Regions from separate parts of the Evansella sp. AB-rgal1 genome, predicted to be linked through region 1. Evidence: riboswitches for the same ligand, from Rfam matches in the RefSeq annotation. Region 1 holds a riboswitch; each other region holds the start of a gene.
The links. A riboswitch is a leader RNA that binds a small molecule or an ion and turns the genes downstream of it on or off. The one in region 1 is predicted to bind cyclic di-GMP.

Region 1 (8,169 bases):
TTGCAGCATCTGTTGCTCACGAAGTTCGTAATCCTATGACAGTTGCTCGAGGATTTATTCAATTAATTCACTCTCATTCCAATCTCACTGAGCGGGAAAAGCAGTATCTATTACTAACCATTTCAGAATTAGATCGTGCCCAATCCATAATTAGTGATTATTTATCATTATCTAAACCAGAGAAGATAATACTCAAGAAAGTAAATATATATCATATTATAGAGAAAGTACGACACACAATTCAAGCATATGCTCTAATGAACAATGTGTTTGTTGAAATGAACGCTCCTTCTCATCTTTCTGTATTTGGAAACGAAAAGGAGTTAACACAAGTTATTTTAAATTTAGCTAAAAACGGTATTGAAGCAATGGAAAATGGCGGAACTTTATTATTGTCTGCTTATGGTCGTAATGATGTTGTCGAAGTAGTGATAAAAGATACAGGTCAAGGGATGACAAAAGAGCAAATATCACGAATTGGAACAGCTTATTTTTCCACAAAAGAACAAGGAACAGGGTTAGGTTTAAAAATTTCTTATAATATCATTAAAAATCTAGGAGGTTCCATAACTGTTAAAAGCGAATGGAAGAATGGAACCGAGTTCATTATTACACTTCCATCTAAAGAATCAACAATAGAGGAAGAAGACCGCAAAAAAAAGTCTGAACTTAATAGCAGAACAGACTTTATGATTAAGTAAATATATGTTAATTAATTGTATTCAGGAGAAATTGTTCGAATGCATCTTCTTCGTGAAAACCAATGAGTCTATCCGCTTCTACTCCATTCTCAAAATGAACCAAAGTAGGGGTACCAGTTAACTCGTAATCATTCCAGCCTTGTTCAAACTCTAATACATTATATAAATAGACATCCACATTCAATTCATTTGCTTTTGGAACGAGGACAGGTGTAGCAAGATTACAGTATTCACATAGTGGACTATAAAAATAAACTGTGACACCTTCACCACTTGCTATTTTTGTATCTAATGCTTCTGGAAGAATGATATTTTGATAATTCGGATCATCTAATTGTTTATCTGTAGCAGGATTCGTTCGTTTTCCGAAAGGATTTCCTTCTGCTTGTTGTTTATTTTGATAAGCTGTAACAGCACCTAGTGCAGCAAAAATGGTTACAATGATAATTCCAAATAGAATTACTTTTTTCATGATGTGTCACTCCTTCGATACTTTTAAAATCCAAATCATTATGAAAGATATTGCTGAGAATGCGATAAGTGCTAAAAAAGGTATTGTGATAAAACCGAACCAATTTATATACTCATAATTACAAGGAATGATACCACAAGCCTCAGCCCTGGTGCTTAGGGCCGGAATTTTTTCAAGCATATAATGATACGCTGAAAATCCCATACCAATTAAACTTAAGGGTAATGTATATATTACTTGGATAGAATCTTTTTTTACTGATGCTATCGCTAAAGTTATAGCTAATGGATACATAAAAATTCGCTGAATCCAACATAATTCACATGGAATATACATCCTGATTTCAGAAAAGTACAGAGATCCTAATGTGGCAATCAGAGCAATTGCCCACGCAATCAGTAATCCCGTTTCTATTTTTTTTTGCTTGTCCACCATTCCCATCCTACTTTCAATAGTATTGAGCCTTTAGATTATTCAATTACTCTCAGGCATATCCATTATACTACTACAAGCAGAGAACGTCACTTACGATGTTTTTCTCAATATAAGGAATGATCTCATTTGCCGGAAGAGGAACACTATACAGATATCCTTGAATTTCATCACAATGTAATGAGTATAAATCCTTCACCAAATCGGAAGTTTCTACCCCTTCCGCTACTACCTTCATATCCATATTATGTGCTAACTGAATGATAGAGGATACAATTAGCTGATCATTTTTATTCGTATGCAAATCTCTAATAAAAGACTGATCTATTTTTAGAGTATTAAATGAAAAACGCTGTAAATAACTTAACGAAGAATATCCTGTACCAAAATCATCGATAGAAATTGTTATTCCTAACTCCTGTAGACTTGTAAGATTATCCAGACAATCAATCTTATCATAAAGGTGGTTATTTTCTGTTATTTCAATATCTACTAGTTCTGGGGGAAGTTTCGTTTCATTTAACATGTAAATAATACGCTCTACAAAACTTCTTCGCTGCAACTGGAGTGCAGATATATTAATTCCTATCCTCAATATGTTTCCAGCTTCGTACCACAGTTTCCCTTGGAGAAGAGCCTCCTGTAGTACCCAATCTTCAATATCGTTCATAACACCTAATTCTTCAGCAATGGGAAGAAAGTCTCCTGGGGATAATGGACCTAAATGTCCATCATTCCAACGGATAAGTGCTTCGACGCCAACTACTCGATGGCTTTTTAATTCTATTTGCGGCTGATAATAAAGTTCGAACTCATTTTTCTTTACTGCTTCCATTAGCTTTTTTTCTAAAACCATCTTTTCTTGATCTTTTTCATGTATGGAAGAATCGTACCAATGAATAGCGTCTTTCCCTTTATCTATTCCCTCGTAGTACTTAGCTATATTTGCCTGAAATAGGATTTCATCATATGATTTAGCTAAAATAGGATATTGGGATATTCCGATCGTTGCTGATAACATTAGTCCTTTCCCTTTTTCAAACATCGGAGTCTTAACTTTAGTAAGGAATTCATAAGCTTTTGCTGTCACAATATCCTCTGAACTAACATTTGAAATTATAATAGCAAACTCTCCACCGCTATATCGATATACTTGAATACCTTCTGTTGTTAACTCCAAGAATGATTGAGCTAATTTCTTTAAAATTTTATCACCAGTTTTGCGACCAAGGGTATCGTTATAATACTTAAATTTATATAAGTCTACCAATAGAATTGATAGGAAGCTTTTTTCGAAGGTATCTTCAGCAATTGCCATTTGCAAATCAGATTGAAATGCTTTTATGTTGCGCAAGCCAGTAAGAGGATCTATTGTGGATGTATTGCCATTTTCTTGATGATGCTCTAAACTATTTGTCTCCATGCCTAACCTCCATTTTTTTGTTTGACTACCCTGAAAATACGTGTTATTAAGAGTGGATAAACTATCTAGTTTTAACCACTTTGTCGGTTTGTATTCCATTCGCTCCAGTCCATGCCTTTCTTGTGGGGTGCTGGCAAGCCTCTGCTCTACTTTCTCACTGGAAATCGTGGACCTCGCTCATTGCATATAAAGTTAATACGAATATACTTCATAACGTATTTTCATTCTCCATGGTGCAAATTTCTCACTTGCATGGATGTCTCCCCTCGAAAATACGTATTCTTATAAGTGGATAACTTATCTAGTGTATTTAAAATAAACAATTTGTAAGCACTCATTTTATATAAAATAAAACCGACCTACTTTCGTAAAAGAGGTCGGTTGCACTAGTAGCTCCTATATGTCCAAGCGCCCATATGCAGACATATATTCTTCGCTTCCTATTATAATTTTTTTGATTTTACTATTATTAATTGTATTACCAAATATAGCTTTTTATCAAGTGTTTTTCCTCGATACTTCCCATAAAAAAAAAGAATAATTTAGATCCAGAAGAAAAATCCACCATTTAGTAACAATGTTTTCACAACCTCGCCATAATGCTCTCATCATTCCTTGAACATTATTATTATAATTAAGGTAAGAGACAGACTTCTTTTCAGAGGTGAGCGAAAGTGGAGATTATCTTATATGTACAACCGAATATTAAAGGTAAAGTAGTGGAGAAGAGACTCTTAGAAGTCATTCATGATATTGGCCTTGCAGCAAACGTTCAGATTCTTCACACCACTTCAGTAGCTGGTGTATTTTATACACCAACGCTAATCGTCGATAATAAAGTAGTATCATCAGGTAAAGTGTTATCGAAGCAGGAAATGACACATTTTTTCATTTGATATTTGTTTCTTTTTACGAAAATTGGGTACTTTACTAGTATTAGTTCCTATTTTTTATATCGTCTTTGGAAGGGTGTTGTAACTATGGAAAAAACAGAAATGAATACAGGTATTTTAAAGACGATCGAGTATGATGAAGAAACAAGAGAATTACATGTACATTTCCAAAATGGAGATTATGTTATTTATTACGAGGTGTATAAGTTGGACTACGTAGGGTTTCTTTCTAGTAATGATTATACAAATTTTTTCAAAGAAAGAATTGAACCTAGGTTTCCATCAAGAACAATTACACCGTAACTATCGTCTTATAAGAAAAGCGCAAGACGCCCGCCTATCAGCGAAAAGCAAATATTCTGGACGATATAAATGCTTTTTACTTTTAATCGGGCAGGTTATTTGCACGAGCCGATGGCGCCTTGCGCTAGACATCAATTAAAAAAACTTTGAAAAAGGTGTATGAAGAAGGAACACCTCTTCATACGCCTTTTCTGACTATAATGAAAATTGATTAATCCAATCACTAATTCGCTTTACTTGAACTAAACTATCATGATGTGCTTGATGTGAATGTTCAGCAATATAAACCGCTCGCATGTCCATCAATAATGCAGGAGCAATTTCGTTAATAAAGTTATCACCAATTGATACAACTTCTTTTGGTTCCACACCATATTTTTCTATTAGCTGTTCAAATAACAGTGTTGTCTTAGTCGGCTTTTGTGCTGAAGTAACTATCTCATGAAAAACGCCTTGTAAATCTAATTCTGTCAATAGACGGCCAACGTCCTCTTTATCACTATTTGTTAATAAAACAATATTTGCTTTTTCTTTTAACTTCCTCAAGAAATGTGATAAGCCAGGAATTGGATCAAGTTGAAATTCCTCCGTTACCATGTATTCCTTCGTTTCAACGTATCTTGGATAACATTCATCTACACCATAATGAAGAGCACAAGCACAAGGTAACCACCATCCATCTCCAATTGCAATGATATTTTTAAAATCAAATTGGACTTGTTCTTCCCCATATTCCTCTTCTAAGTCCGCCCGTCTATTACCGTTCCAATCCTGAACCTCTACAACTGTTAATGTCATTGGGTCAATAGTTAAGATAGCATCATTCTTAGTATCGTAGGCTTTCCCTATTGAAACGGGATGCTCCCCAGCTTTCATTTGTTCATAGTCACTCCAATAATTTTTATGATGCTCCTCGTTGATATCTAACATTAAACGTCTAGCGTAATAATCAAAGTGATCTGTTCCTTCGTACAGTGTTCCGTCTAAATCAAAAATATATAATTTCTCATACATTACTTCCACAACCTTTTTGTATATTTTTTACTATTTTTTTCATACTAATCTTGTCTTATTACTTGTTTAAGAGTAATACATAGTGTGTTCCATCTTCAAGTGCGAAGTAAGTTTCATTGTGTATAATTCGAATGATATCATATAGATATAGAGATATTGTTAGCTTTTCTCTCACATTTTTTGTAAATTAATTATTAATATAATGTAAATGTTGTAGCATTTGCAAAAACTCTATTGTATAATTCATTTCTGTAAGACAAGATAAAACAAAAAGCGAGGGGTATTGAAAATGAAGAAAATATTTACAACTTTATTTGCTTCAGTACTAGCATTATCTTTAGTGGCATGTGGTACTGGAAATGACGACAACAACAATGATGTTGCTGGCGAAGATACGACAAATAATGCAGACAATAATGCAGAAAATGATGCAAACAACGATGCAAACAACGACGTTGCAGAAGAAGATTATCCAAGTGAGTTAGTAATGGGCTTTGTTCCGTCACAAGATTCAGCAAACATTGCAGATACAATCGCACCACTTGCAGAAAGACTAGAGCAAGAACTTGGAATCCCAGTTCGTGGTGAAGTAATGACAAACTATACTGCAACGGTTGAAGCGATGGGGAATAATCAAGTACATATTGGTTTCCTTCCTCCATTAGGATATGTATTAGCTACTGAACGTTATGACCATATTGAAGCAGTATTGAAATCGATTCGTCATGGTAGTTCTACTTATAAAGCACAATATACAGTTAGAACTGATTCTGATATCCAATCATTGGAAGATTTAGAAGGAAAAATCTGGGCATTAGCTGATATTACTTCTACTAGTGGTTACTTATTCCCTGCAGCACAGATGATGGGTGAATTCGGATTTGAAACAGAACAAGAGCTTCAAAATTTCTTTGGAAATATTATGACTGTTGGTGGACATGATAATGCATTAATTACTGTTTTAGAAGGAGATGCAGACTTTGCAACAACATTTGATGACGCACGGACTGCTATCGTTGACGACTATCCAGAAGCAATGGAAGATCTTCGAGTTCTAGGTTACACAGATGAAATTCCAAATGACACAATTTCATTAACTACGAACCTTCCAGAAAGCTTATTCGATCGCATTATTGAAGTATTCCTTTCATTTAATGATGATGAGGAAATGATTCAAATCATGAGTGACGTTTACAACTGGACAGGTATAGATACTGCAACAGACAGTGACTATGATATTATTCGCAGAACTTACGAAACTTTACCTCAAGATTAATAGATGAAGGGGGAGAATACATATTCTCCCCTCCTCTTTTGTTTTTTTATCAAAATAATAAAAAAAGCAAAAGAGGGGGATACCTCTTTAAAAGTAAATTGAAATGAGGGAATAATATGATAGAATTCAATGACGTATCACTTGTTTATCCAAACGGAACACAAGGATTAAAAAACGTAAGTTTAAAGATAAATCCTGGTGAATTTGTAGTAATTGTAGGTTTATCAGGAGCAGGAAAATCTACATTAATTCGAAGCATGAATCGATTAGTAACCCCTACTGATGGTGAATTGCTTATTGACGGAGAAGATATATTAAAATACAACCAAAGAAAGCTCCGCAAGCTTCGAACTGAAGTTGGAATGATCTTTCAAAATTATAATCTTGTAAAACGTTCTTCTGTAATGAAAAACGTTATTTCTGGGCGCCTTGGACATACAAATACATTCGCAAGTCTTTTTAATCTATTTCCTAAAGAAGCTGTCTCTCTCGCTTACCGAAGTCTTGAGCGTGTCAATATTGCGGAGAAGGTATATATGAGAGCAGATCAACTGAGTGGCGGACAACAACAACGTGTTGCTATTGCACGTGTACTAACTCAACAACCAAAGATTATATTAGCAGACGAGCCAGTAGCTAGCCTTGATCCACCTACATCACACCAAGTGATGAAATACTTAAGAAAAATAAATAAAGAAGATGGCATTACTACTATTGTAAACCTTCATTTTATAGATATGGCTATGGAATACGCTGATCGTATTATAGGTATGCGTGCTGGTGAAGTGGTTTTTGATGGACCAGCTTCAGCTGTTTCAGAGAAAACATTTGAAGAAATTTATGGAAGAAAGATTCGAGAGGATGACCTTGTAGGAGGTCAAGAAAATGAGTAATCTAGAAGTAAAAAGTGTTGTATCCAAAAATGCTAAACTAAGAATGACAGTGATTCTCTTAGTAGTTGTAGGTCTATACATATACACCTCTTGGGCTACTAAGTCTACACCTATGGATATAATCAAAGGATGGGGAGGTTTCCAGCGAATCCTGACTGATCTTTTCCCACCAAATTGGTCTTATGTTCCTGCGGTATGGGAAAAACTAGTTGAAACAATCCAGATGGCACTAATAGCAACAACATTTGCAGCTATAGTGAGTGTTCCTATATTTTTATTATCAGCATCAAATTTATTTCCAAATTCCTGGATTTACCAACCTGTACGTTTCATAATGAACGTTTTACGTACAATTCCAGATATTTTACTTGCTATTATTTTTGTAGGTATATTTGGGGTTGGAGTATTTCCTGGTATAATGGCACTATTTATATTCTCATTAGGTCTATTGGCTAAATTAATGTACGAAACTATTGAAGCAATAGATATGAATCCCCTAGATGCAATTCGAGCATCTGGAGGTAATACAATACAAGTAATCTGGTACGCAGTAATACCACAGGTTCTACCACAATTTGTATCCTTTAGTTTATACGTGTTTGAAGTTAACGTAAGAGCTTCAACCGTACTGGGATTCGTTGGTGCAGGCGGAATCGGTCTTTTACTACAACAGCAAATAAACTGGTTTAATTATCCACGAGTGATGACAATTATTATTATTATCTTTATTGCTGTAGTAGTCATAGATCTAATCAGTAACAA
Region 2 (8,169 bases), on a different contig from region 1:
AGGTATCTAGTGATTTGTTTTTTACGCAAATGAAGTGGGCTATATGGTTCGTCGGGATTGTCTTTGTGGTCTCTCTCGTTATTCCTAGGTTTGTGACGGATGTGGATCATATTCATTTCCTTGCGTTTATTTTTCAGCCAACGAAAATATTCATGTTGGTAATTGGAATCTTGTCGTGCTTTGCATTTCTAGGTTATTACGTTGGGAATGGGATTACGAGAAAGGATTATTTTATAGGAACGGTTGTTGGAGCTGGTGGGGTAGTGATTGGTATAATGGCGATAGCTAGTGTCTTACAAGGTGTCCTCCTTCTTGTTGGAATGGTTACGACCTACGTGCCGAATACGAGTCATGGTGATGTTTTAGGTACGGAATCAGTTTGGTTGGTGCCGTTTGTAGGATATAGTTTATCAGGGCTTGCGTACTTTGTGGCCGGCTGGCTTATTAGTATCGGATTTTATCGGTATGGTGGTATTGGCGGAGCAATTTCGATTATTTCTGCGATAATATATGTTGGTCTGACGGATATGGGTTGGGAAAGGGGCAGTTCATTGCAATTCTTTGGATTTATTCAGATTCCTCTACCTGATCTATCGCTTCCTTTTGCGATGGTTACAACAGTTGTGCTGCTGGTGGTAGGTCTGTGGGTCATTCGTAGATTAACGAAACGAGTCCCCATAAAGATTGAATGATTGGAACACAGGGGGGAACCGTGAATCTATCAAAGGACCTCGCTCCATTAGAAAAACGACTAAATGAATAGAAGATGAATTAAAAGTCCTTCATGAAAAAAGTAGAGTGTTGTGAGAAAGCATCGTAGAAAAAGGTGGCTGTCACCTAAAGCATTTATGCATTAGGCGCCAGTCACCTTTTTTAGGAATCAATTCCATAAAAATACAACCTCTAGATAATAATGTGATATTATATAGTGAACTATACAATATTTGGTAGGGTGGTAGTAATTGAAAATAAAAAGAGACATATGCTTTTACTATGTTGCCTAGTACCCATTGTTTTCTTGCTCCACCGAAGGGAGAGTTCTTTGTCCAGAATTACTTGGTGAATCAGAAGGACGTTATTCTGTTAATATAGTTCATACTATATTAACGATTCTAGAGGAAACACTTTAATGACCGCCGGAAGCAAGAGAACCGTCCCCACTGCTTCCTTTTTTTTGTCATCATTGTTAGTCTACCTTTCCCTCACCATCGAGGTCTGGGAGAAACTAATAGATAAATCAGGAACATGCTGAGATTACATAGTGATAAGGTCGCATCTATTAATATGGTATTTGGCTGGGGAGGGATCATCATAAATTCAACTAATCTTATTAAACTTTTGACAATTGTAGATAATTTCCGAGGAAATATTCTACCTTTCATTGGGTTAAATTTAATCATTAATTACATATATCAACTCGATCGAAAAAGTGGAAAGGATAAAACGTTCAGAGTAAGTAAAACAATAGTAACTATTCTTAGTATTTTTGCTATAGCATGCTTTTTGATTAATTAGTATTGGTGTTCCATACAACAGGAATGAAGTGAATGGCCCCAGTGGATAAAAAAGTATGGTGCTGTAGACAAGTGTTGCCTTTAACCGCTCCTTTGAGGAGTACCAATAGGTATGTTCCCTTATTTCGTTCCTTTAAGGAAACTTGAGAACCCACTCCTTTTTTGAATAATCATGAAGAAAGTGTAACTAAAGAAGGGGGGATTGATGATATAGTAGTATTATAATGTAAGATTCTAATTTTAGGAGATGAAACTGAGATGAAGTTTACTAGATTTAGCAATGGTTCAAGTGTTCTTCAAGGTGTTATTGAAATTGAAAATAATGTTATCAAAGAGATATCAGGTGATATGTTTGAAGCGTGGGAATTTACAGGTGAAACATACTCGTTACAAGAGGTTAAGCAACTATCACCACTAGTGCCAAATAAAATTATTGGTATCGGAGCAAATTATGTATCTAAAGTAGAAGAAATACCAGCGACACTACCTGAAATCCCAGTTTTTTTCTTTAAACCTACATCTTCCGTAATCGGTCCTGAAGATGAAATTGTGATCCCTCATTCTATTGACGAGGTTAAATTCGAATCTGAGCTGGCTGTTGTCATTGGAAAAGATACAAAGAATGTTGCCGAAGAAGATGTTTTAGACTATGTATTTGGATATACCGTGGGGAATGATGTTACAGCACCTCAATTTTTCCGTGAAGACGGACACTGGATAATAGGGAAGTCATTTGATACGTTTACTCCATTAGGCCCTGTTATAGAAACAGAGTTAGATCCATTTAACGTAAGAGTGGAAGCAAGATTAAATAATGTGGAAAAGCAAAACAGTGCAACGGAGTTAATGATTGTTCCCATTCGAAAGATGATATCGTATCTTTCTAGTGTAATGACGTTAAAAAAGGGAGATGTCATTTTAACGGGGAGTCCTCTAGGGGCTGAATTTGTCTCTGCTGGTAATACGATAGAATGTGAAATAAAAGAGGTTGGAACGCTTCGTAATACATTTATTTCAGAAAAGAAAAAGACTCAGTAAAAATTACAGTGAATTAAAGTGTTAATTTGTAACCTAAATATTTTGAAAAGGGAGCTAATATTAAATAGCTTCCTTTTTTGTATTACTTCGCTAACCGAAGGAAGCAGTAGGAACCGTCCCCACTGCTTCCGGAAATAATCATTTTTTTACAGTTACATAGGTAAAAAGTTCTATTTAAATTCTTGTAGTTATAGTAAAATATTAATATAACTAGGAATTAGATAAATATGCACGAAACTGGCAAACCTGATGAAAATCAGGGGCGCAAAATCACAGGCCTAAGGGTAAAACTATGGTGGCTGGATCGCCGAACGCATCATGCTATGGGTGAGAAGCGGCTATTTATTGAAAGCGGCTTCTTTTTTTGTTTGGGTTTGGCTTCACTCGCTGCACATTCAATAGGGCAATAACTGGCTTAAAAGATATCTTGACTACACTTATTGCTACGAGGGTTTTGATAAAACTCACATATTCTAATAAAGACCATCTGTAGCAACATTCAACTAAGATTAACCGTTGCCATTACAAAAATAGAGGGCACGATGGGAGGAGAAATTTAAATGATGCGTGTAATAGAAAATAGAATTTTTATCCTTGTATTATTCATCTTTTTTATAATCATCGTATCTGGGTGTAGGGACGATTTCGAGGAATATACTCCTGTAACTGTGGAAATGGAGAGTGGGTCAGAGGAGGGGGAGAATAAAAGCTTCAAAATACTTCATGTGATGAGTTATCATACTCCTTGGGAATGGACGGAAACACAATACCAAGGATTTCAGGATGCTCTGGAAGGAATAGATATCGAGTACAAAGTTTTTGAAATGGATACGAAAAACTTTAGTACAGAAGAACAAAAGAAGCAAAAGGGAGAGGAAGCAATAGCACTAATAGAATCTTGGCAACCAGATTTATTATTTACTGGTGATGATGACGCACAAGAATATGTGGCTAGGCATTATACCAATACTAATCTACCGATTGTTTTTACAGCTGTAAACGAAGATCCGGCAGTTTATGGATATGATAATGCTTCAAACGTAACTGGTGTATTAGAGCGAGAACATTTTCTTGAGAATCTGCGACTGATGAAGGAAATCGTACCAGATGTTGAGAAAATCGCTGTTATTTTTGACGAGGATCCAATGTGGGGCCCTGTTAGAAAGAGAATGGATAGTGCTATTGAAAATATAGAAGATATATCATTTGTATCTTGGGATTATATAAATTCTTTTGAAACGTATAAAGAGAGAATCATAGAACTGCAATCAGAGGTGGATGCGATTGCATTGTTAGGAATATTTACATTTGAGGATAGTAATGGTCAAAATGTTCATTATCGAGACGTGTTAGAATGGACAGCAGAAAATAGCAAGTTACCAGACTTTAGTTTTTGGAAGGATAGGGTAACGTATGGTACGTTATCTGTTGTTAGTGTTTCAGGTTATGAGCAAGGAAAAGAAGCTGGTTTATTAGCTAGGCAAATACTGGAGGATGGAAAAAGACCCGATAGTCTACCTATTCGTACTTCTATGAAAGGAGAACCATTAATTAGCTTAGCTCGTGCAGAGGATTTAGGTATTCAAATTAAAAGTAAGACATTATTAAGTTCAAGGGTTGTTACTAGTTATGGATGGGTAACAATCGATGAATAAATTAAAAAACAAGATACTATTAGTACTCGTTGCGATTCTGTTAGTTACAATAGGATCAAATAATTTGGTTAGTGGTTTTTTCTTCAGTAAAGAGTACAGTAAGTCAATGGAAAGAGAAATGTATCTTATCGGACATGATGTGAAAAAACAACTGGAAAGAATATTATCATTAGGGATAAATATTAATGATGTATTTCAGTTTGAGGAGATATGTAAAGAAGTGGTTGAAAAATATCCTGAAGTTTCCTATGCATTTGTTTTTGATCGAAATGGGAAATTGTTGTTTCATAGTAACTCGAAAGAAATTCCTCAGGTAGAATTTAATAGGGATATATTTGATACAGCATTAGAGAACAATCTCGAATCTCCAATTGATATAGTGGTGGGGAATAAAAGTTACTCCGCTGCAATAGTGCCTGTATTGAATGATGTAAATGTAGAACGTGGGGCAGTAATTATTGCCGTTCCTGAAGACTATATTTCAGAAAAAACGGATGAACTTTTTTGGTATTCGGTACTTCAGGGGGTTTTCTTTTTTGCTGTATCTCTTTTATTATTGGCTACTATTCTTGCCTATTGGGTTACCAATCCATTGAAAAAGATATTATTAACGATGTCCGATGTTCGCAAAGGGAACTTGGATGCGAGAGTAACGATTCAATCGAAGGATGAATTCGGTATGCTCGGGGATTCGTTAAACCAAATGCTTACGAAAATTAGAGATTTAATGCAAGAACAGGAAAGGGCAAATAAGTTACAGATTGAATATGCTTCTGAAAAAGAAAGAAGCCGTATATCAGAATTATTAAGACATGCAATGTACATGATCAGTTCTACCTTGGATGAATCTAAGGTACAACGTCTTATATTAGAGCACTTGAAGCAAATTGTTCCTTATTGCCGGGCAAGCTTATGGATGTATAAAAATGGTGATATAGAATGGATAATCTCAAGTGAAGCAAAATGCATGGAAGAAGAAGTAAGTGAAAGTAAAATACAGACTTATATCAAGCAACTAAAACAAGATTCTCACCCTATCATCGTCAAGCAAGGCGATCAAAAAAATAATTATACGATGGTTGTTCCTATTTACCTCCACGATTCTTTCGTTGGAATGGTTTTATTGGAAAGGAAAGAAATAGATTACTCTAAGAGTGAATCAGAGATAGCGCTCACATACATCAGCCAAGCAAATATCGCAATAGATAATGCCATAATGTATCGAAAAATGGAGAAAATGGCTGTTACAGATGAATTAACGGGGCTTTATAATCGTAGATATTTTTACCGAAAAGCAAAGGAAGAGTTTGAAAATGCACGGGAATTTGGAGATCCTTTTTGTCTTATTTTATTTGATGTAGATTATTTTAAGAAGATAAATGATCAATATGGACATTTTGTTGGGGATGAAATACTACGTAAGTTTGCGAATATTGTCAAAGACACTATTCTTTCAGGGCATGTCCTCGCTCGTTTTGGTGGAGAGGAATTTGTATTACTGATGGCCAAAACTACCGTGGAGGAAGCAATACATTTCGCAGAGAATTTGAGATTAACTATAGCTAATCATCTATTCGAAACGGAGAAGGGAAAACTTCAAATTTCATTAAGTATCGGAGTAACAGAATCACAAGAAGGAGATAAAGTAGAAGATATTCTGCACAGGACTGATGAAGCTTTATACAGTGCAAAAGAGGCAGGGCGAAATTGTGTGGTTGTTAAATAATGAAAAAAGGGAACGAAAGTATATAAGGAAGCAGTGGGGACGGTTCTCCGTGCTTCCGATTCGACAAATTGTTAGTATTCAGGCGGTAATTGTTAGTATTCATGCTATAATTGTTAGAAAACCCACGTTAATTGTTAGTATTTATTGCACAATTGTTAGTTTTGCCATTTATCTAGTATATAGGAACCCTGGAATAGTACAAAAACTAGTTCAGACCGTTCGACTAAGTGTAAAAACCTATAAAAACAAATTGAAGGAAGCATCGGGAACGGCTCTCGGTGTTTCCACTTGATAAAATAGAGTCAATTATGATGGTGCCTTGAAGGCTGTAAGAAATTATAAATATAGAAAGAGGTGGTACATGTGAGCGAATGGGAGGCGATTATCGTAAATGACCCAGATGATGATTATAACTTAGTAATAGAGCTAGAGTTAGATGATGATTGTGTTGGAGTCATTAGAAAACGGAGTGGGAAATTAGAAGTAGTTTTTCTTACGTCAATGGATAACATAGCAATTCCTGGAGATTGGTTGGCAGAGATTCTAAACAGAGCAGCAGTAGAATTAACATAGTGAAGCAGGGAGCAGTTATGTTCCCTGCTTTCGTTTCGATAAAGCCCCTAATTCTTCGTATTTTCTCTCTCATAATGAAATCCCCCCTTCATGTTGTAACGTATTGTTCAACTATGAACGTAGTTTTGTTTAATAAAAGACTATAATAATACTAGAATGAAGTGATAGATAACTATAGGAGAACAGTTTCTATTTGATCCTAGACAAAAAAATTATTTTTTATTGTAACGAATTCTTGTTTTTCCGGATATATAAAGTGAAAGGGGGAAAAGCCATGGAGGAAATTTCTGAAATATATAATGAATATGCGAATGAAGTTTTCAAATATCTAATGTGTCTTTCTCATAATTCGGATTTGTCAGAGGAACTAACACAAGAAACATTTTATCAGGCTGTAAAATCGATCGATAGATATAATGGCGAGTGCAAAATGTCTGTGTGGTTATGTCAAATAGCGAAGCATTCCTTTTATAAATATTTAGAGAAGGAAAAGAAAAATAGGAATCATACGTCAATAAGTAATTCAGAAATCACTTATATTTCTCCTGAAGATGAATATATCAATTCGATAGATAAGATTTCCTTATATAAGATAATTCACTTGATGGAAGAACCATTGAAAGAAATTGTCCTACTTCGTATATTAGGTGGGCTTAGTTTTAAAGAAATAGGAGAAATTCAAGGGAAGAATGAAAACTGGGCAAGAGTGAATTTCTATAGAGCAAAAGTAAAACTTAGAGAGCGAGGTTATAACCATGGATCATAAATGTGAGATTGTTCGTGATTTATTGCCTACCTATATAGACGGTCTTTGTAGTGATGAAAGCAAGGAATTTATTGAAAACCATATAAATGATTGTCAGTCGTGTAAGGAAATACTCCATGATATGAGAGCTGAAGTGTCTTTAACAGACGAAAATGAAAAACTTACTAGTCTAAAAGCGAAAAAGCCATTCAAAAAACTAAGAAATCGTCTCATTTTTTCCATTAGTAGTGCTTTCATCCTTTTGGCAATTCTGTGTGGAATCTTTGTTTATGATTTTTTAAACAAGGCTAATCCTGTTGCTACTAATGAACTCTTCATTCAAGAAGTTGAAGTTGTTGGCGAAACATTAACTATTGTCGGTGATACAACAAGTAGTGCACTAGGCTTCCATGGTTATGAATTTATGTATAGTGAAGATGAAGAGACCCTTTATTTTATTCCAAGATATCAGCTTGTAAACAAACACTATTCTTCTGGTAGATTTGAAATAAGTCATGATTTTGGTGACAACCAACGTATGGATACCTTTGACATATCAAACATGAACCAGATATTTCTACAAGGGAAAAGTTCTGACGATAGAAAGTTGATTTGGGAAAGAGAATAGAAAACAGTGGGGATTTAGTCCCCACTGCTTTCTACCTTGTTTCTACAATAGACTTCGTTTTATAAAACCAAGATCCAAGGACATATGCAATGACGCCCCAAAGCATCATGATTCCAATACCAATCCAAACGGAGGCGTTGAAGATACTACTGGAATAGACCATTGCTTCCCTCAATCCTTCCACGAAATATGTTAGTGGGAGGATGTTGGAGACTGGTTGGATCCACTGTGGCATTGTTTCAATTGGGATGAAAACACCGCTCAAGAACATCATAAGGAAGCTTGTAATA
Region 3 (8,169 bases), on a different contig from region 1:
TTTCATAAGCATGCATACCACCAAATGGAAGCATGTTTTGGCAATAGACAACTATCAAGACCTGAATCTAGTACTAACAGTAAAAGGCAAATATGAGGAAAGATACAGCAAAGTCGCGGGAGTAGGGAAAACTTACTTCTTCGACTTTTTTTTGTTTTTGCTTTTGATTAATTGAAGTGGAAAGGCTTTTGAAAGAGTAGGTGATGTGATTTTTGCATCATTTGACAAAATGTAATATTTTGACCCCTATTTGTTAGATTCGTTCGCTTAATTGTAAGGTGTGAATAGAATTTTGAATAAGCAGTTGAGGGCGGGGGGGGGTGTACGGCCGCCATTCGACAAATTGTTAGTAATTTTCTTCTAATTGTTAGTATCCACCGCATAAATGTTAGTATTCACTGAAAAATTGTTAGATACCACCCGTTAATTGTTAGATACCACCCGTTAACCGGAACATTATCCATATATATGGAAATTGGACAGTCGGGCTTAGCAAGAAAACCTGCTTGAAACGGTTCAAAATGCATGATTAACCAGCCAATTAGAAGGGGGCACACCGGAAATAACACGAAAAATAGTTTAAATAAACAAAACTCAGTGAAAAAAGCAAAAATCAAAATCCTCCGCCCTCATTCCTGGCATTAGGAGGCGGGGAATGTGAATAGAATTTTGAATAAGCAGTTGAGGGCGGGAGGGTGGACAGCCGCCATTCGACAAATTGTTAGTAATTCTCTTCTAATTGTTAGTATCCACCGCATAAATGTTAGTATTCACTGAAAAATTGTTAGATACCACCCGTTTACCGCATCATTATCCATATATATGGAAGTTGGACAGTCGGGATTAGCAAGAAAGCCTGCATGAAACGGTTCAAACTGCATGATTAACCAGCCAATTAGAAGGGGGCACACCGTTCCGGTTGCTTCCCAATGCATAGTTTATGTCTTTGTGGTTATTTTAATTAATGTTGAGGAAAAAGTTACCCGAAAATAGGAGGAGTTTACATGTCTGAGCATCAAGGTAGAAAACCAAATTTCGAACCTACAAATCCAGATCGTAAAATACCAAATGAACAACAAAGAGGGAAAGCTAAATCGAACGCGCGTGGTAAAACACGGTAAGTACGAGCTGGGGTGGTGCTAGGCGTCACCCCACCCCCCTAAATTTGTCGAAAAGAAAGTTGTTGGTGATTGCTACTTCGATTATTTTAACCAAGGGAACCGTCCTCTTGGTTGCCCCTACCCCTTACAGATTCTGAAAATACGTGAAAATTTGTTTGTTCTCTTTACATAGACTATACATTCCCTTTACAGAAACTTTACTTAGAACGTCTATAATGAAATTGTCGAATAGTGAGTTATCTTGGGGGGACTAATTTGGAAATAAGGAAGAAAAATGTTTTATTAAAAGAGAAACAAGCGAGTGATAAGAGAAGTTTGTTCAGAGATTTGATGAAAAAAGTTAATTTAAGTACGAGGATGTTTATTATTTTTACCTCTCTTTTAGTTACATCTTTACTAATAGTTGGGTTTAGTTCTTATTTTAAAGCAAGAGATATGACAATCAATACGATGGAAAATCGTTTACTTAGTGAAGCTGAACTAATTGGTCATATTGCGGAAAACTTAAAATTTGTTTACGTTAGTGACAATGATTATTTTATGCAACAGCTTAATTTTAATGTTCAATTTCAGCAAAAAAAACTTGCTACTGAAGGAATTTCCGCAGATTTTTTTTACATAGAAAATAGTGAGTTAAAACCTTTTAATGTTAGTGAACAAGCAAATATTGATGTAAGCGACCAGCTGATTAAAAAAATAGTCGATATACAAAATGGAATATTTCATGAACGACTTAGTAGTGATAATTACACAATTGTTTTTCAACAAATGAGAGAAATTAATGGATTATTTGTCATGTTGATACCGAGTGACACTTATATGGAACCAGTTAACAATATGGCTTTATTTACTTTATCTGCAATAGTAATTAGTATCGTAGTGGTTATTATCGTAATTAGTATGTTTATGAGGACAATCACAAGGCCACTAACAGATTTACGCAGCACTATGCAGAAGGTAAGAGAAGGTAATTTACATCAATCACTATCGATTAATACAACATTGCCAGAGATTATTTCTTTACATAAAAGTTATAACGCGATGATTGGTCATCTGAGAAATGTGTTAGATGAGCTTAAAAGAACCGCTTTAAAATTAGAGGGAAATGGTAATGAATTGAGGATCTCCTCTGAGAATAGTCTTGCATCTAACAATGATTTAATTGATGCGATAGATATTGTTAAGCACGGGGCAGAACAAACTGCTAGTAACTCGGAAAGTTGTGTCATCATTTTAAAAGATATGGAAAATAACATGGGAAATATGACGACGAATATGGGGAAGGTATTTACTAGCTCCGATAAAATGACAGAGTCAGCCAAGTCTGGAGAGGAGAACATTACCGAGTTAATCTCAGTGATTAAAACATTCGAGGTAGGTTTTGACCATTTATCAAGTAACGTTAGGGAAGTGAAAAATTATTCCCTATCAATAAACAAGCTGGTTGGTTTAATTCAAGGCATAGCTGAGCAAACAAAACTGTTAGCTTTAAATGCAACTATTGAGGCTGCAAGAGCTGGCGATGCAGGTAGAGGGTTTGCAGTAGTTGCCCATGAAGTGCGTAAATTAGCAGAGCAATCATCTTCTGCAACGGATGAAATCACACAATCTATTGAAAAACTAGAAACAATCACTACAAACGCTAGTCAGGAATTTGATCAAATGCATGAACAAATACACGCAAATATAAGATTGGCAAACGATTCAAAGGTTTCCTTTGATGAGATGCTGCAAGATATATCGAAGGTAAGTAATCAATTAAAAGGAGTTCAATCTGAGTTGAATAGCGTTGTACAATCCTTGCCAATTTTAGAAAATGCATTAGGTAATCTATCTTCGGTTTCTCAAGAAACATCGGCAAGTACGGAAGAAATTCTTGCCTTAAGCGAAAACCAAGTAACCCAACTGAAAAACACAAATGACATTGGTATAAAGCTAAATGATTTATCTATTAGTCTTGCAAAAATGATGCAACGCTTTAAGTGATGAATGTTGCTACCTGTCACCACCAGAAGTTTGTTCGGTTTTATCGATCGTTTAGAAGGTTCACCTCTATAGTGAAAATTTTTGAGCAAGGAGTCCTGCGGGAAATTCCTTGCTCTTTTTTATCAAACTTCTATAGTTAAGTTCGGCTATTAATCCTTCTTTGACTAGTTCCACAGACCCGTGAAAAATCGATTTTGGCCATTTTAGAAGTTCGTGGTGATTCCCGAATTGTGGTAAATGGGTTAAGATGAGCTTCTCTACTTGGGCTTTCGTTGTTAAACGTTCTGCAAATTCTGGAGTAGAGTGTCCGCTTAGAGGGATCACTTTTGTATAGAGAGGCTTCACAGAGAAGGGTGCTGCTCCTTTCGTGAAAGGGATGAACTCGTCACGCCAATATGTATGGTTGATTGAGCCACAGGAACCGTCCCCCGGGTTGCAACATTTTACCCAAACGCAGTAGGTAAATTTATGAAAGTGCTTTTCTCTCTAGGGATAATGGACTATACTAAAAGAAACATTATAGTTTTGGCAAACTGTGTGAAAGCATAGGACGCAAAGCCACGGGTCTAAACACACAGCATGACAGCCGGGTTGCAATTATTAAACTGCTGTGAAGAAGGCAGTTTTTTTTGTGTGAAAAAGTTTTATATCAATTTTATCAAACTACTTGGTTGCATAACCAACTGATTTACAATATTTTCACTTTGATTTTCGGTGTTTCTCAAAGACAGAGTGGTTTTCTAAACATGGAATAGTGGATTATCCGAGCTACATAGAAGGTAGGTGAATGGAATGGAGTTTTTATTTTTTTGCATATTGTATTTGATTCCAGCAAGTGTATTTTTGTATATGGCGGGTATGATTTATAGTCGTAATCGTCATAGTGCTAGGCATATTACATGTAGCTTGTTGTATGTGTCCACTTCTATGTGGTTTATCGGTGTATTTGCTTCACTTGTAAATTATCCACTGTATTTTCACGAATTCAGTTTATACTGGGTGAATGGACCGATAACCATCGGAGCATTATTAGCGCTACATCTTTGGTTTCTCAATGGAGGCGTTTATAATAGAAAAAACGCAAAATACCTTAAACTTTTATTCCTTCCAGGAAGTATTTTGCTACTGACTTTTCCTATTGATTCATGGATGGTTAATGTAGAGGGGAGTACACTAGATACAACGTTTATTCCAGGACCAGGCATATATCTGTTATGGATAGTTAATTTTTCGTACTTAATCATTATCATATTTTTAACAATTATTGAAATGAATAAAGGGAATAACGCTGCTAAAATGTGGCTTAAAGGAATTTTGGCGTTTTTTTTCTGGACAAGCTTTATGTTAATTGTTTCCTTATTAATGGGAGATTCTAGTGATAATTACTTCCATTTTTTTATTCCACATGGTTCTATTTTCTGGGCAATCGCTGTCTTTTTTAGTATGTCAAAATTTGATTATTTATCGTCATATGAAAAAAGGTATCATATCTTGTTTCAAAAATCTCCTTCTGGAATTCTTATTATGGATGCACATGGCATGGTTCTTGAAGCCAGTCCACAAATCTCAAAATATCTTGGGGTGGAAAGTAAAAATGTTGTTCAATCGCCGATAATATCGTTTTTAACTGGATTAGACAAGGAAAAATTTGCTGCTAGATACAATAATGTTTTCGAAGAACAAATAAAAGTTGCAAACCTAGAACTATCTTTCGTCAACAAATTAAGAGAACGGAAAACGGTATTAATAGATTCCGATTTTATTTTAGTAGAAGGAAAAAAACTTGTATTTGTCATGTTAAAAGATATTACAGAAGCAAAAACAAGAGAAGAGAGAGTACAGTATTTGGCTTACCATGATATTCTGACTGACTTGCCAAATAGGGCTGATTTTGAAAGACAGATAACCGACCTTTTAAAGGGGGAAAATGAATTTAACCTTCTTTTACTAGACTTAAACAAATTAAAGAAGATAAACGATACGTTCGGTCATCAAACGGGAGATTATGCCATTCAACATTTTGCCTCTATTCTACAGAAAGCTATATCAGATAAACACCATGCGGCAAGATTAGGCGGGGATGAATTTGTACTATTGGTGGGTGTGGAGGAAACAGAAACGATTATCGAAGCCATTCAACAGCAGTTAGCAAAACCTCTGGAGCTTTCTTGTGAACATGAAATCTCTCTATCAGCAAGTATGGGTGTAAGTCACTATCCAACCGATGGCCAAACAATGGACCAATTATATAGCGTAGCCGATAAAAGGATGTATGTAGAGAAGCAGTGTAGGTAGGAAGCAGTGGGGACGGTTCTCGCTGCTTCCTTCGTTTTGCGAAACAAAAGAAGTGGCAAGGGAGTATATGGTGCGGTTCTTTGAGTTAGGCATAACCGAGATTTTTCCGATGAAAGGGTGAAAAGTAATGGAGATTTGGGATATATACGATAAGGATAGAAAACTTACAGGTAGAACGATGGTGCGTGGAGAATCCTTTGAAGCGGGAGACTTTCACCTTGTGGTTCATGTTTGTATTTTTAACAATAAGGGTGAAATGTTAATCCAACAACGGCAACCTTTTAAACAAGGATGGTCTAATATGTGGGATTTAACGGTAGGAGGTAGTGCCATTGCAGGAGATACAAGCCAGCAAGCGGCTGAGCGGGAAGTTTTGGAGGAGATAGGTTATATAATTAATCTTCATGGAGTAAGGCCGTCCTTTACTGTTAACTTCGAAGTTGGCTTCGATGATTATTATCTTGTTGTGGAAGATATTGATATTGGGGAACTAACCTTACAGCCGGAAGAAGTACAGCAAGTTAAGTGGGCTTCAAGGGATGAAATCATGAGGATGATAGACGAGGGGATATTCATTCCCTATCATAAGAGTCTGATAAATCTACTGTTCGACATGAGGAAGTATATGGGGCCACGTGTTCCTTAGGGTAGGAAGCAGCGGGGACGGTTCTCGCTGCTTCCTATTTGAAAAGGTAAGCAGAAAGCATAAAAATTAAAATTTTTGGACTTAGAAAATGGTCTAGCTCCAGGCGCCATTACATCGTGTCAAATAACCTGGACGATTAAAAGCAAAAAGCGATTTTAATCGTCCAGAGCATTTGGATTTCGGTGATGAGAGGGCGCTTTTTTTTATTTTCTGGGTTTTTGGGGTACAGGTGCATGTCACTACCAGAATAACAGCGTCGGTTAATGAGAGTGAAATGGCAAATAAAAGTGGTTTAAAAACCGTTTCGAGTGAAAGTTTATAAGTGCCACAACCCGAAATTTGTAGAACAGGAAGCAGTGGGAACCGTCCCCACTGCTTCCCCACTGCTTCCCACTGGTTTTAAAAAAAAGGGGTTGATATTCGTTATTTCTCATCGTATACTAGTAATTGATATTGATAATCAATATCAATTAAAACAAAACCACTAGATTAGTAGGAGGAATTATTTCATGATCAAAACTAGGATGAATTCATACAAGAAAGTTACCACCTTTTCTTTACTAGCGTTCTTTCTTGCATTTACTTTGTTTTTAACGGGGTGTGGGGAAAACGAATTAGATCAAAACGAGAATAATGGTGAGACTGAAAATACGGAAGAGTCAGGTACAGAAGAGCAAGAGCAAGAGCAAGAAACGGAACATGAAACTGCGGCAGATGGCGTGAGAGTAATTGAGCATGCTATGGGTACAACAGAAATTGAAGGCACGCCAGAGAGAATTGTTACCCTTTATCAAGGAGCGACGGATGTTATCGTTGCATTTGGTGTGACTCCTGTGGGTGTCGTAGAATCTTGGGTACAACAACCAGTTTATGATTACTTAAAGGGTGACCTCGAAGGTGTTAACATTGTTGGTCTAGAAACCCAGCCTAACCTAGAGGAGATTGCAGCACTTAACCCAGATCTAATCATTGCATCTAAACTGCGTCACGAGGAAGTGTACGAACAGCTTTCACAAATTGCACCTACAGTTACCCACGAGTCTGTGTTTGCTTTTAAAGAAACAGTAGAACTAATGGGTGAGGCAATGAATAAGCAAGAGGATGCTGCACAACTTCTTGCAGATTGGGATGCTAGAGTGGCGGACTTCCAAACAAAAGCAGCTGCTGAATTAGGAGAACAATGGCCAATTGAAGTTTCTATCTTAAACTTTAGAGCAGATCATGCACGTATTTATTTCACAGGATTTGCTGGTTCTATCTTGGCTGAGCTTGGTTTCGAACGCCCTGAGAATCAAAAAAGCGAAGAGTGGGGAGTAATGTTGTCTGACAAAGAAAGCATTCCTGAAATGAATGCAGACATCTTCTATATTTTTAACGAAGACGACGAAGCAGTCCAAGCTACTTTTGAGGAATGGACTAGTCATCCGTTATGGGGAAATCTTGATGCTGTACAGAACGATCAAGTATTTATAGTAGATGAAGTTACTTGGAACATGGCAGGTGGATACATCGCAGCGAACTTGATGCTAGACGATATTTCCGAACGACTTGGCTTAGAATAAATAACTTTTTTCAGCGAGGGCAGGAGGATATTCCTCTCAGCCCTTGCTTGTTTTGGTGAAAAAAATATTGTATTACAAAGTAACAGGTGAGGATACCTCACTAAAGTGGATTAATATAAACTTTTACAGCGATCTTGTCAGAATAAATACTGCGCTAGAAAGGGGAAAACAATGAAGTCAATTTTTTCCCGTATTCCCAAATTTATTATATTTCTTCTATTCCTATTTCTTTTTATTATAGCTATTTTTTTAAGCGTTGCCTTGGGAAAAACAGCAATCCCTCTGTCTACGGTTGTGGATGCTTTTTTAAACTATGATGAAACGGTCACAGAACATGTCATTATTATGACATCTCGAGTATCAAGAACAGTTATTGCAATAGTTATAGGGGCAAGTTTGGCCATTTCAGGAGCACTGATGCAAGCACTTACAAGAAATCCCCTTGCTTCGCCAGATATATTTGGCATCAATGCAGGAGCTTTATTTTTCATTGTATTTGCGGCAACCTTCCTATCGGTCTCATCGTTAGTGGAATACATGTGGATCGGTTTTTTAGGGG
Region 4 (8,169 bases), on a different contig from region 1:
GGGAAAACTTTAAGAATTTAGTTGGTAGCCTTACTTATACGATTGTAAATGGTGCACTTGTTATAGTTGAAACAACAATAAAAGGGTTAATGGAAGAAGCAAAACGAACAATAGATTCGTATATTAGTGGGCTAAAAAAAGTTGGGCAATTTTCCAAAAAGCTCATTGATGGTACAAAATCCTTTTTTAATAATATGATGTCTAGCGCTAGAAAGATGAAAGATGTAGTTTCGGGGATATTTAGCGGACCAGGAATATCTATCGAGCCGTATATGAAAGTTAACCTACCAAGAACCGCCTATTATAGTGCTAGATTACAAACGATAAGAAAAAGGATTAATCAATTGAATCATGGAGTGAATATGCTACGTGGAGACGTGAATGATGTGTTCGGTTTAAATCGGGTTCTTTGGATGACGTCCAATCTAGTAATGTCTTCGGATAGAAGAGTACAATTGAATATAAACTATTTAAATAACATGGCAGCTTTACTGGAGCGGAATGAAAGAGACTTAGTTAATAAGGCTAATTCTCTTAAAATGTAAATATATAGATTAATTATTTTAGGGGTCGGTAACATGATTAAATGGTTGGATTTCTCATCTAATAATGATGGACAATTAGTGAAATTGCTAAATAGAAGCGAAGTTTTGCGAAGGGAAGAATTAGAGTCTTTAAGCACACATGATGAAGGTGTTTCTGGACTTGTTCCCTTCGCTTTGGCTGAACAAGCTAACGGATGGGAGTTTAGTTATCATTTAGAGAATATGATTACGCTTGAGAAACATTTCGGTGAAGGATTGACGAAGGAGAAAATCGTCACCTCTTTCTTACCTATTTTGAAGCTTATAACAAACTTTCAAGAGAATGAGGTTGACTTAAATAAGCTTGTTTTACACGAGCGATATATTTATCTAGACCAATATAATCAACCGTATTTTATTTATGTACCATTTCAACCAAGTGACTTGGAAACCACCACACTGTTGCAGTTTTTCCGAAAGATACTTTCGAAATTTCCCTTTGAAGAAACGGATGACCTTGTCTTTTTCGTCAAGTTACATAATTATTTGATTCAGTCAGATACAAGTGATATATCTGCTTTAAAAGAAAAATTAATGGAAATGGGTGGTATAGAGGAAGCCACTGGGAGTATTTCTCCGGTATTGGATATGGGGGGGAATGCACACTTTTATAGTCCTACTAATAACTCCATAGATGCCTATTCCTCTAGGATACAAGATAAGAAGGAAGGCAAAACGAGTACTCCTTCAGACCTCCTTTCGGCTCATAACGAGAGTGTTCAATCTACCTCCTTCTTTTTACAGAGAAGTGATGGAGAAGATGGGCCAGAGGATACAAAAGGAACTACTGTTCTTGGTACATTGGAAATGGAGGAGGTAGAAGGAACGACGACACTGGACGATGTTGCTTACAAACCTCATCTTCTGCTCCTCTCTACCAATGAAAAAATTATACTTACAAAAAGCACGTTTACGATTGGAAGAGACTCAAACAATACGGATTACACGCTCTCCAGTAAAGTGATAGGACGAGTGCATGCAAAAATCCTTTCTTCAGATGGTGTTTATTTTATTAAGGATAACAATTCCCGTAATGGCACATATGTCAATGGAGTAAGGCTTCAGCCAATGGAAAGAATGAAAGTGAAGCATGAAGATAAGATAAAGATGGCAAATGAAGAATTTGAGTTTCGAATATTTTGAATATGGTGTGGGAGTAGCAAGCGCTCGTGACTTGAAAGTGTACACACTAAGGAATAATAATGCTACAGTTGTTTTGTTACTTTAGATGAAGAAAAGGAGAGCAGGGGTGCAAATTGACCTTGTTCTCTTTTTTTCTACTGTCTTTCCATCATTCTCTGTTTATAAACATCTGTCTTATCTATTATCATCCAAGCATATAAATTGATATTTCTTTTTGTCGAATGTATATTTAGATCCAGGACAAAATACCTATTTTGAAAAAGGCATACTTACTCGAAAGGTAAGGACGCAAAGCCACGGATCTAAGGCGTATTTAGTTATCAAGGAATGACTACTGATAACTAGTGTAAGCTACGATGGCCGGGTTGCAAAAAAAGCGAGGATACCCATCCACCTTTTTTTGAGGTGGGTTTTTTATACTTTTGAAATAAGGAAGTTTACTAAAGGGAGAAAGTCTACGAAAACGACAAGCTATCATGTTTTAGTACGCATATAGCTAGATGTTCGTTGTAAACCGCTTTTCTATCTAAGTTGTTAGGAAAAAAATGAAGTAGCCCCCACAAGAAACGCAACAAAAGTGATTAAATCACTATAAAAGGAGAAAAGAACAAATGAAGAAGATATCAATAAGAAATAGTTTATTTACGAAAATAACATTCATCACATTACTATGTATCGTAGTTCCTATGCTGGTTAATTTGTTTTATACTACCCATCAATCTTCTGAGGCATTAGAAGAAGAGGTCATAAACTCACTATCACATGTTACCAATGAGAAGAATAGTCAAGTTGACCTTGTTTTTGCTTCACAATTCGCATTGGCTGATTCCGTTGTTGAGGATCTTTATGTTCGTAACTTTTTTATCAATCTAGAAGACACAAATGAAGTGGATCAAAGCGAGCTTACTAGAATAAGAAATAGATTAGAAGAGAAAATGACTAATGCAGATGGATTATATGAAAATGTATTCTATTCTTTTGATGGAAGCGCCTTTGTTGATGGTGTAGGTGGAGCATCCGTAGGACACGTTTTTGATCGGGAGAATGAGGCTTATTATTATGAGCAGCTAGAGAATCCAGGAGTTGCTGCAAGTGATTATATGTATTCTCCCATAACTGGAAGGCCAGTAATTGCTGTTTCCGATTCTATTCTTAATAATGCAGGGGAAGTAATCTCTGTTTACGTCATTGCATTGGATGTGAATAAATTAACAGAGCAGTTAGTAACAGGAAATGACGATGATTCTATACACACAATGATTATAGATCCAAGTGGATTAACTATTGCCTCTAAGGAAGAGGAATTTACTCTGAATCTTAACTTTAGTGAGGAAGAGAATCTACTACCTTTTTTTGAAAAAATGGGAGAAGAAAGTATAGGCAATGGATTCATTATGTTAAATGGCGTAGAGAATATTGTAGCCTTTGAGAAAAATGAAGATTTTGGTTTTTACGTCATAACCTATATGCCGGTAGAGCAATATACTTCTAGTATAAAGGAATTAGCTAATGGAATTCTTCTAGTCATTGTTGCAAGTTTAGTAATCACTAGTATTGCTGTTGTGCTATTTGTAAGATCCTTTGTTAAGCCTATCAAGCTTCTCTCTACAGCTGCAAAAAATATTGCAGGTGGTGATTTAACAACAACGGATATCAAAGTTACGAATAAGGATGAGGTTGGAGAACTAGCTAGCTCGTTTCAGATTATGGTTGCAAACCTTAGAAACATGGTAGAACAAATACAAGTAACTTCGGAAAAAGTGGCATCTTCTGCAGAGGAATTTTCTGCTACATCGGAACAGTCAGCGGAAATTAGTAAGCAAGTTGCGGCAGCAATACAAACGGTTGCGCTTGGAGCAGAAACGCAGGCGCAAAATGCCTCTACAAGCTCAGGGATGGTTCAAGAAGTAACGACAGGTGTAACGCTTATCTCACAAAGTGCCCAAAATGTTACAGATGCTGCATCAGATACAACAGATAAAGCAAATTCAGGTGCGTTACATATCAAATCATCTATTTCTGAAATTGAAGCAATGAATCAAGCAATTCAAGATGTTGCCGTAAAAATGGAGAATTTAGGAGAACGAACACAAGAAATTGGACAAATTGTTGGAGTAATCACCCAAATTGCGGACCAAACCAACTTATTAGCACTCAATGCTGCCATTGAAGCTGCAAGAGCGGGAGAACATGGAAGAGGCTTCGCTGTTGTTGCGGATGAGGTAAGGAAACTGGCAGAGCAGTCCAAACAATCTTCTCAACAGATTTCCAACCTCATTAAAAGCATTCAAGTGGAAACAGCAGAAACAGTAACTTCCATGATTGCAACTTCTGAAACATCAGCAGAAGGTATTGAAGCTATAAGGTCAGTAGAGCAAACATTTACAGATATACGTGGTTCTGTTCGAAATGTGACAAAACAACTAGAAGAAGTATCTTCTGCTACAGAGCAAATGAGAGCATCTATGGAACACATAACAACGAACATGAATGAAATTAATAACATTTCTACAGATACCGCTTCTAAAACACAAGAAGTGTCAGCTTCTGTGCAAGAGCAGCTAGCATCAACGAATGAGATTGCAAGCTCATCTATTGAAATGGCAAAGCTTGCAGAAGAATTACAAGAGCTGGTAGAGAACTTTAAACTAAATCGGTAATGGATGATCTCAAAATATTGATAATAGAAAACAATAGATAAGTTTAGTAGCGAACAGATATGCTCTGTTCGCTATTATTATAGGAAAAATCTATTCATTGCATTTACATATAGAGTGATAAGCGTTATTATTATTTTATTATGGTAAAGCACTAATATAATGAAGTGTGAAGTGTAGTTCCAAAAATAGTATAGACTCCTAAGTTTTTCTATCGATCACATAAGTAATAGAGAGCTTTGCAAAGAGGTAATCAAGTTATATCTTCTGAGCGAAGTTTTTTCTTATTGTTGAGTAACTAGGAAAGGAATAAGAGTAGTTTGTAGATGATAGGTTCCTAGTTTTAATAAAATAAGAGAACAATGGCTTCATTCGCTTGATACATGATAGGAGAGGCGATTCATGAGTTAGTGCTTAGCGCATTTGGTCCTTGATTCTAGGAGTAAACTATATGGTTTTTTATAACAGAAGGGAGTAATCGTATGAAGAAAATTGCTATTCTTGGTAGTAGTGGTGGGAACTTATACAATTTAGGAGGGAAGTCCCCTGAGAAGCTACTTCATGAGATTTTTGCACAAAGCGATGTAGCTGAAATAAGTATTTCTAAGATTCAATTCATCGCTGCAGCTGAGTCCATGGATGGGGCAAAGGATTCAACAAAAGCATCCATATACAGTATCGATGAAAACGGTGGGCTCGTTCGTAGTTATAGTGGAATACTATCTGATGTAAATGAAGAAGCAAGTAAATTAGACAAGGAAATTGCTAGTAAAATTAGAGAAGGGGAAGTAGACGGACTTGTTACGATGAGTATTGATCCAGAGGGTTCTAATAAGGAAGCTATTATTGCAGCAATCGAGAAGAACATTCCGATCGTTGGTACAGGTGGAACTTCCATGGCTCTTATTTCTGCAAAGGGTGCAAATGTCATATCCACATCGGGAACAACTGGAACGACTAATAGAACGAGGGCAATTACATATATCTCCTCTCTTTGTAAGCATTGGGGAATAAAATATAAACCTATTATTGGAAGCTCGTCGGTGGCAAAGTCAGAAGGAACGGTGAACGTATTTAGGAATATTAATATTCGTGGGATCATGGTGTCCGCATTGCCAGGTTTTATCGCAATGGCAATTATCCTGGCCTTAAGTAAAATACCAGGTTTATCTGGGTTAGATGACGTCTTTCAGGTTATGATACAAGCATTACCTGTGGTAGTAGCCGTAATTGCGGCAAAACAGGTGTCTGAGTTAGAGGAAGTATCCATCGTAGCGGGTGTGATTGCAGGGGTATTGTCCGTAAATGGCGGAATTATCGGTGGTATTCTCGGTGGGATAGGTGCAGGTATTTTTGTACAACTATTGTTTCATAAGTGTGTGCAATGGCGATTCCCGGCAACTACCGTTAATATTGTCGCTGGTGGTTTAGCTGGATTATTCTCTGGAGTAATTGTTTACTTTCTTATTGCACCTATTGCACTGCAAGCGGGAGACTTAGTTAAATTGGCGATCGAATCTACAATTGCTTTTAGTCCTATTTTAGCAGGTTTAATTGCTGGATTATTGATCTGGCCAGCTATCTTAGCGGGCGTGTATCATGCTGCGATTCTACCTATTGTTTTACTAGAAATGGAGAGAACAGGTGTTAGTTTCTTAGGTGCTGTTGATATGGTAGGTCTTGTCATGGTTTCTGCGGGTATCACATTGGCAAACATTGTAGGACCTAGGGATAAGGGAGAAGCAACGGCGGCAGCCCCTGGATTTGCGATCAATATGGGCTTCGGAACGTTTGTTGAAGCAGCGTATCCATTTATGTTTTCTAACAAAGTTGTCTTTGGTGGAGCTATTTTATCAGCTGGCGTTGGAGGAGCGCTCGTGGGAATGTTAGATGTCCGTGGTACAGCCTATGTACCGACTTTCTTTTCTCCTCTTTTATCGAATAATACAACTGGCATGATCATTGCGATGTTAGCAGCGCTTATTCTGTCTTTCACTATTACATTCGTCGCTAATAAAGCAGCGAAAAAAGCCAATGCGAAAAATACCGGACCAGCTGTTTTAAGTAAACAAGATGCCGAACAAATGTAATACTAGAAACATAATAAAAAGAAGATACAGCTATCATCAATTGAAAGTAAATAAAAGAACCATTCTTGCTACTTACCTAGTGAGAATGGTTCTTGGTTTATTAAATAGTATTTTTGATATTTTTACTATTTACCGCAAAAAAGGAAACAACTCTTCGTCATTGAAGTGTTGTTAAAGGTTCCGTTATTTTAATTCTCGATTTTTAAGCTACTTCCGATAATACTCCACAAGCTCTGGAAATTCTTTTATTTCTTGTTTCCCTTTTTCACTAAGCAGATACACGCCTCTTCTTACACGAATGAACCAGCCGTAGTAATTTTTACTTAGAATTGATTGTGTTTTGTTTCCTGTGCCCATTTGTAACAAAGCCTTCGGTGTTAATTCGCCATGTTGTTCTAAGTAACATGCAATCTGGACGCAATTTTCTCGATAAGCAGTCATAATCTGTTTTCTACTGGAGCCACCAATATTATAATCTGCACTTCGTCCGTTTATTTCTTTAATCATAGCTTGTCTGAGGTATTTGGCTTTCCCCATGCTAATTGGCCGGTGAAAGGGAGTTGGTTCCAAAATTATTTCGACTCTTTTTCGCTTTTCCGAAAAGGAAACGAGGATGAGACCTAACTCTAATCTCTTAAGTAGGTGACAAATGTTTCTCCATTTTTTAGCGCGTGGGTTATGTTTCTTCGGTTTCGGAATAGCAATATACACATGTTCAGACAGCCGTTGCCTTTTTGTAGCTTGTATGAGAAGGTCAACAGTTAGGTTTAATTTTAATTCAACAATAAGTAAAAGGTCATCTTTCATCGCTGCGATATCGCAGTCTTTGACCTCTCCGTGAACTTCATATCCTTTACGTTTAAAATACTTTTGGATAGGTTCATATAAGTCTGACTCTTTTAATTTCTCCTTCAAAGCTAGCACCATCCAGTTAAAAATACTAGATTCATTTTACCATAGGGAATGGTCTGGTGCTTCCTTCTAGTAGATTATATGAAATAATTCCTTAGATTTTTCATTATTCCAAGGAGATATAATAGTAGAAGAGGATTAGTAGTGGGGGGAATGGTCAACTTATTAAGTACCAGATTGCTCCCTTGTCTGGTCTGTATTAGGTGTAGGCACTTTTTTCAGCTTTTGGAAGCAGCGAGAACCGTCCCCGATGCTTCAAATACGAAATTGTATAAATTAAGAAAATAATGTTAAAATGACTATAGTCTAATAATGACTGTGGTCATTATTAAAAATTGGAGTGTGTATAAAATGTTACGAGATAAGCGGAAAAAGGAACTTAAACAAAAAATTTTTTTAACGTCTATTGAGCTCTTTAAGGAGTATGGGTATGACAACGTAACAGTGGATAAAATTGTTTCCGCTTGTGGAATTGCTAAGGGAACGTTTTTTACTTATTTTTCAAAGAAAGAGCATGTGTTACTACACTTAGGTAACTCTCAGATTGAATTAGTAAAGGATATAATTCAAAAGCACCAGGAGACACATCTGGAAAAAAGGCTACAACTCATTTTTAATGACTTACTCACAGTGTATGTAGAACATGGAGATTTACTAAAACGAACATTATCTGAAACCATTCGCTCTGCTTTAAAGGAAGAATCAACAAATATAGTAAGGTTTAAAGAAGTTCTTACAGAAATAATTGAAGAATCAATGAACAATGGAAACTTTGAAAGTCGT

Region 2: another riboswitch for cyclic di-GMP. It lies ahead of ACERII_RS10290 (ABC transporter substrate-binding protein); the one in region 1 lies ahead of ACERII_RS01170 (putative bifunctional diguanylate cyclase/phosphodiesterase).
Region 3: another riboswitch for cyclic di-GMP. It lies ahead of ACERII_RS12480 (diguanylate cyclase domain-containing protein); the one in region 1 lies ahead of ACERII_RS01170 (putative bifunctional diguanylate cyclase/phosphodiesterase).
Region 4: another riboswitch for cyclic di-GMP. It lies ahead of ACERII_RS21835 (methyl-accepting chemotaxis protein); the one in region 1 lies ahead of ACERII_RS01170 (putative bifunctional diguanylate cyclase/phosphodiesterase).

Annotation. Positions count from the first base shown of each region.
Region 1 is NZ_JBGUAU010000001.1:212,406-220,574, forward strand. Features, by position in the region: gene ACERII_RS01155 (ATP-binding protein) at 1-701, shown strand, start outside; gene ACERII_RS01160 (thioredoxin family protein) at 709-1,173, opposite strand; gene ACERII_RS01165 (disulfide oxidoreductase) at 1,180-1,608, opposite strand; gene ACERII_RS01170 (putative bifunctional diguanylate cyclase/phosphodiesterase) at 1,679-3,028, opposite strand; cyclic di-GMP riboswitch class II at 3,395-3,478, opposite strand; gene ACERII_RS01175 (thioredoxin family protein) at 3,703-3,924, shown strand; gene ACERII_RS01180 (KTSC domain-containing protein) at 4,009-4,224, shown strand; gene ACERII_RS01185 (HAD family hydrolase) at 4,420-5,238, opposite strand; gene ACERII_RS01190 (phosphate/phosphite/phosphonate ABC transporter substrate-binding protein) at 5,528-6,514, shown strand; gene phnC (phosphonate ABC transporter ATP-binding protein) at 6,631-7,407, shown strand; gene phnE (phosphonate ABC transporter, permease protein PhnE) at 7,400-8,169, shown strand, end outside.
Region 2 is NZ_JBGUAU010000010.1:61,577-69,745, reverse strand. Features, by position in the region: gene ACERII_RS10300 (hypothetical protein) at 1-692, shown strand, start outside; gene ACERII_RS10295 (fumarylacetoacetate hydrolase family protein) at 1,773-2,552, shown strand; cyclic di-GMP riboswitch class I at 2,782-2,864, shown strand; gene ACERII_RS10290 (ABC transporter substrate-binding protein) at 3,113-4,207, shown strand; gene ACERII_RS10285 (diguanylate cyclase) at 4,200-5,933, shown strand; gene ACERII_RS10280 (hypothetical protein) at 5,983-6,225, shown strand; gene ACERII_RS10275 (hypothetical protein) at 6,297-6,506, shown strand; gene ACERII_RS10270 (RNA polymerase sigma factor) at 6,781-7,272, shown strand; gene ACERII_RS10265 (zf-HC2 domain-containing protein) at 7,262-7,879, shown strand; gene ACERII_RS10260 (ABC transporter permease) at 7,911-8,169, opposite strand, start outside.
Region 3 is NZ_JBGUAU010000013.1:23,906-32,074, forward strand. Features, by position in the region: gene ACERII_RS12470 (hypothetical protein) at 1-8, shown strand, start outside; gene ACERII_RS12475 (methyl-accepting chemotaxis protein) at 1,377-3,107, shown strand; cyclic di-GMP riboswitch class I at 3,625-3,706, shown strand; gene ACERII_RS12480 (diguanylate cyclase domain-containing protein) at 3,900-5,402, shown strand; gene ACERII_RS12485 (NUDIX hydrolase) at 5,530-6,048, shown strand; gene ACERII_RS12490 (ABC transporter substrate-binding protein) at 6,558-7,610, shown strand; gene ACERII_RS12495 (FecCD family ABC transporter permease) at 7,782-8,169, shown strand, end outside.
Region 4 is NZ_JBGUAU010000034.1:27,744-35,912, forward strand. Features, by position in the region: gene ACERII_RS21825 (Mbeg1-like protein) at 1-545, shown strand, start outside; gene ACERII_RS21830 (DUF6382 and FHA domain-containing protein) at 579-1,727, shown strand; cyclic di-GMP riboswitch class I at 1,980-2,100, shown strand; gene ACERII_RS21835 (methyl-accepting chemotaxis protein) at 2,339-4,387, shown strand; gene ACERII_RS21840 (PTS sugar transporter) at 4,867-6,474, shown strand; gene ACERII_RS21845 (DUF2161 domain-containing phosphodiesterase) at 6,682-7,389, opposite strand; gene ACERII_RS21850 (TetR/AcrR family transcriptional regulator) at 7,738-8,169, shown strand, end outside.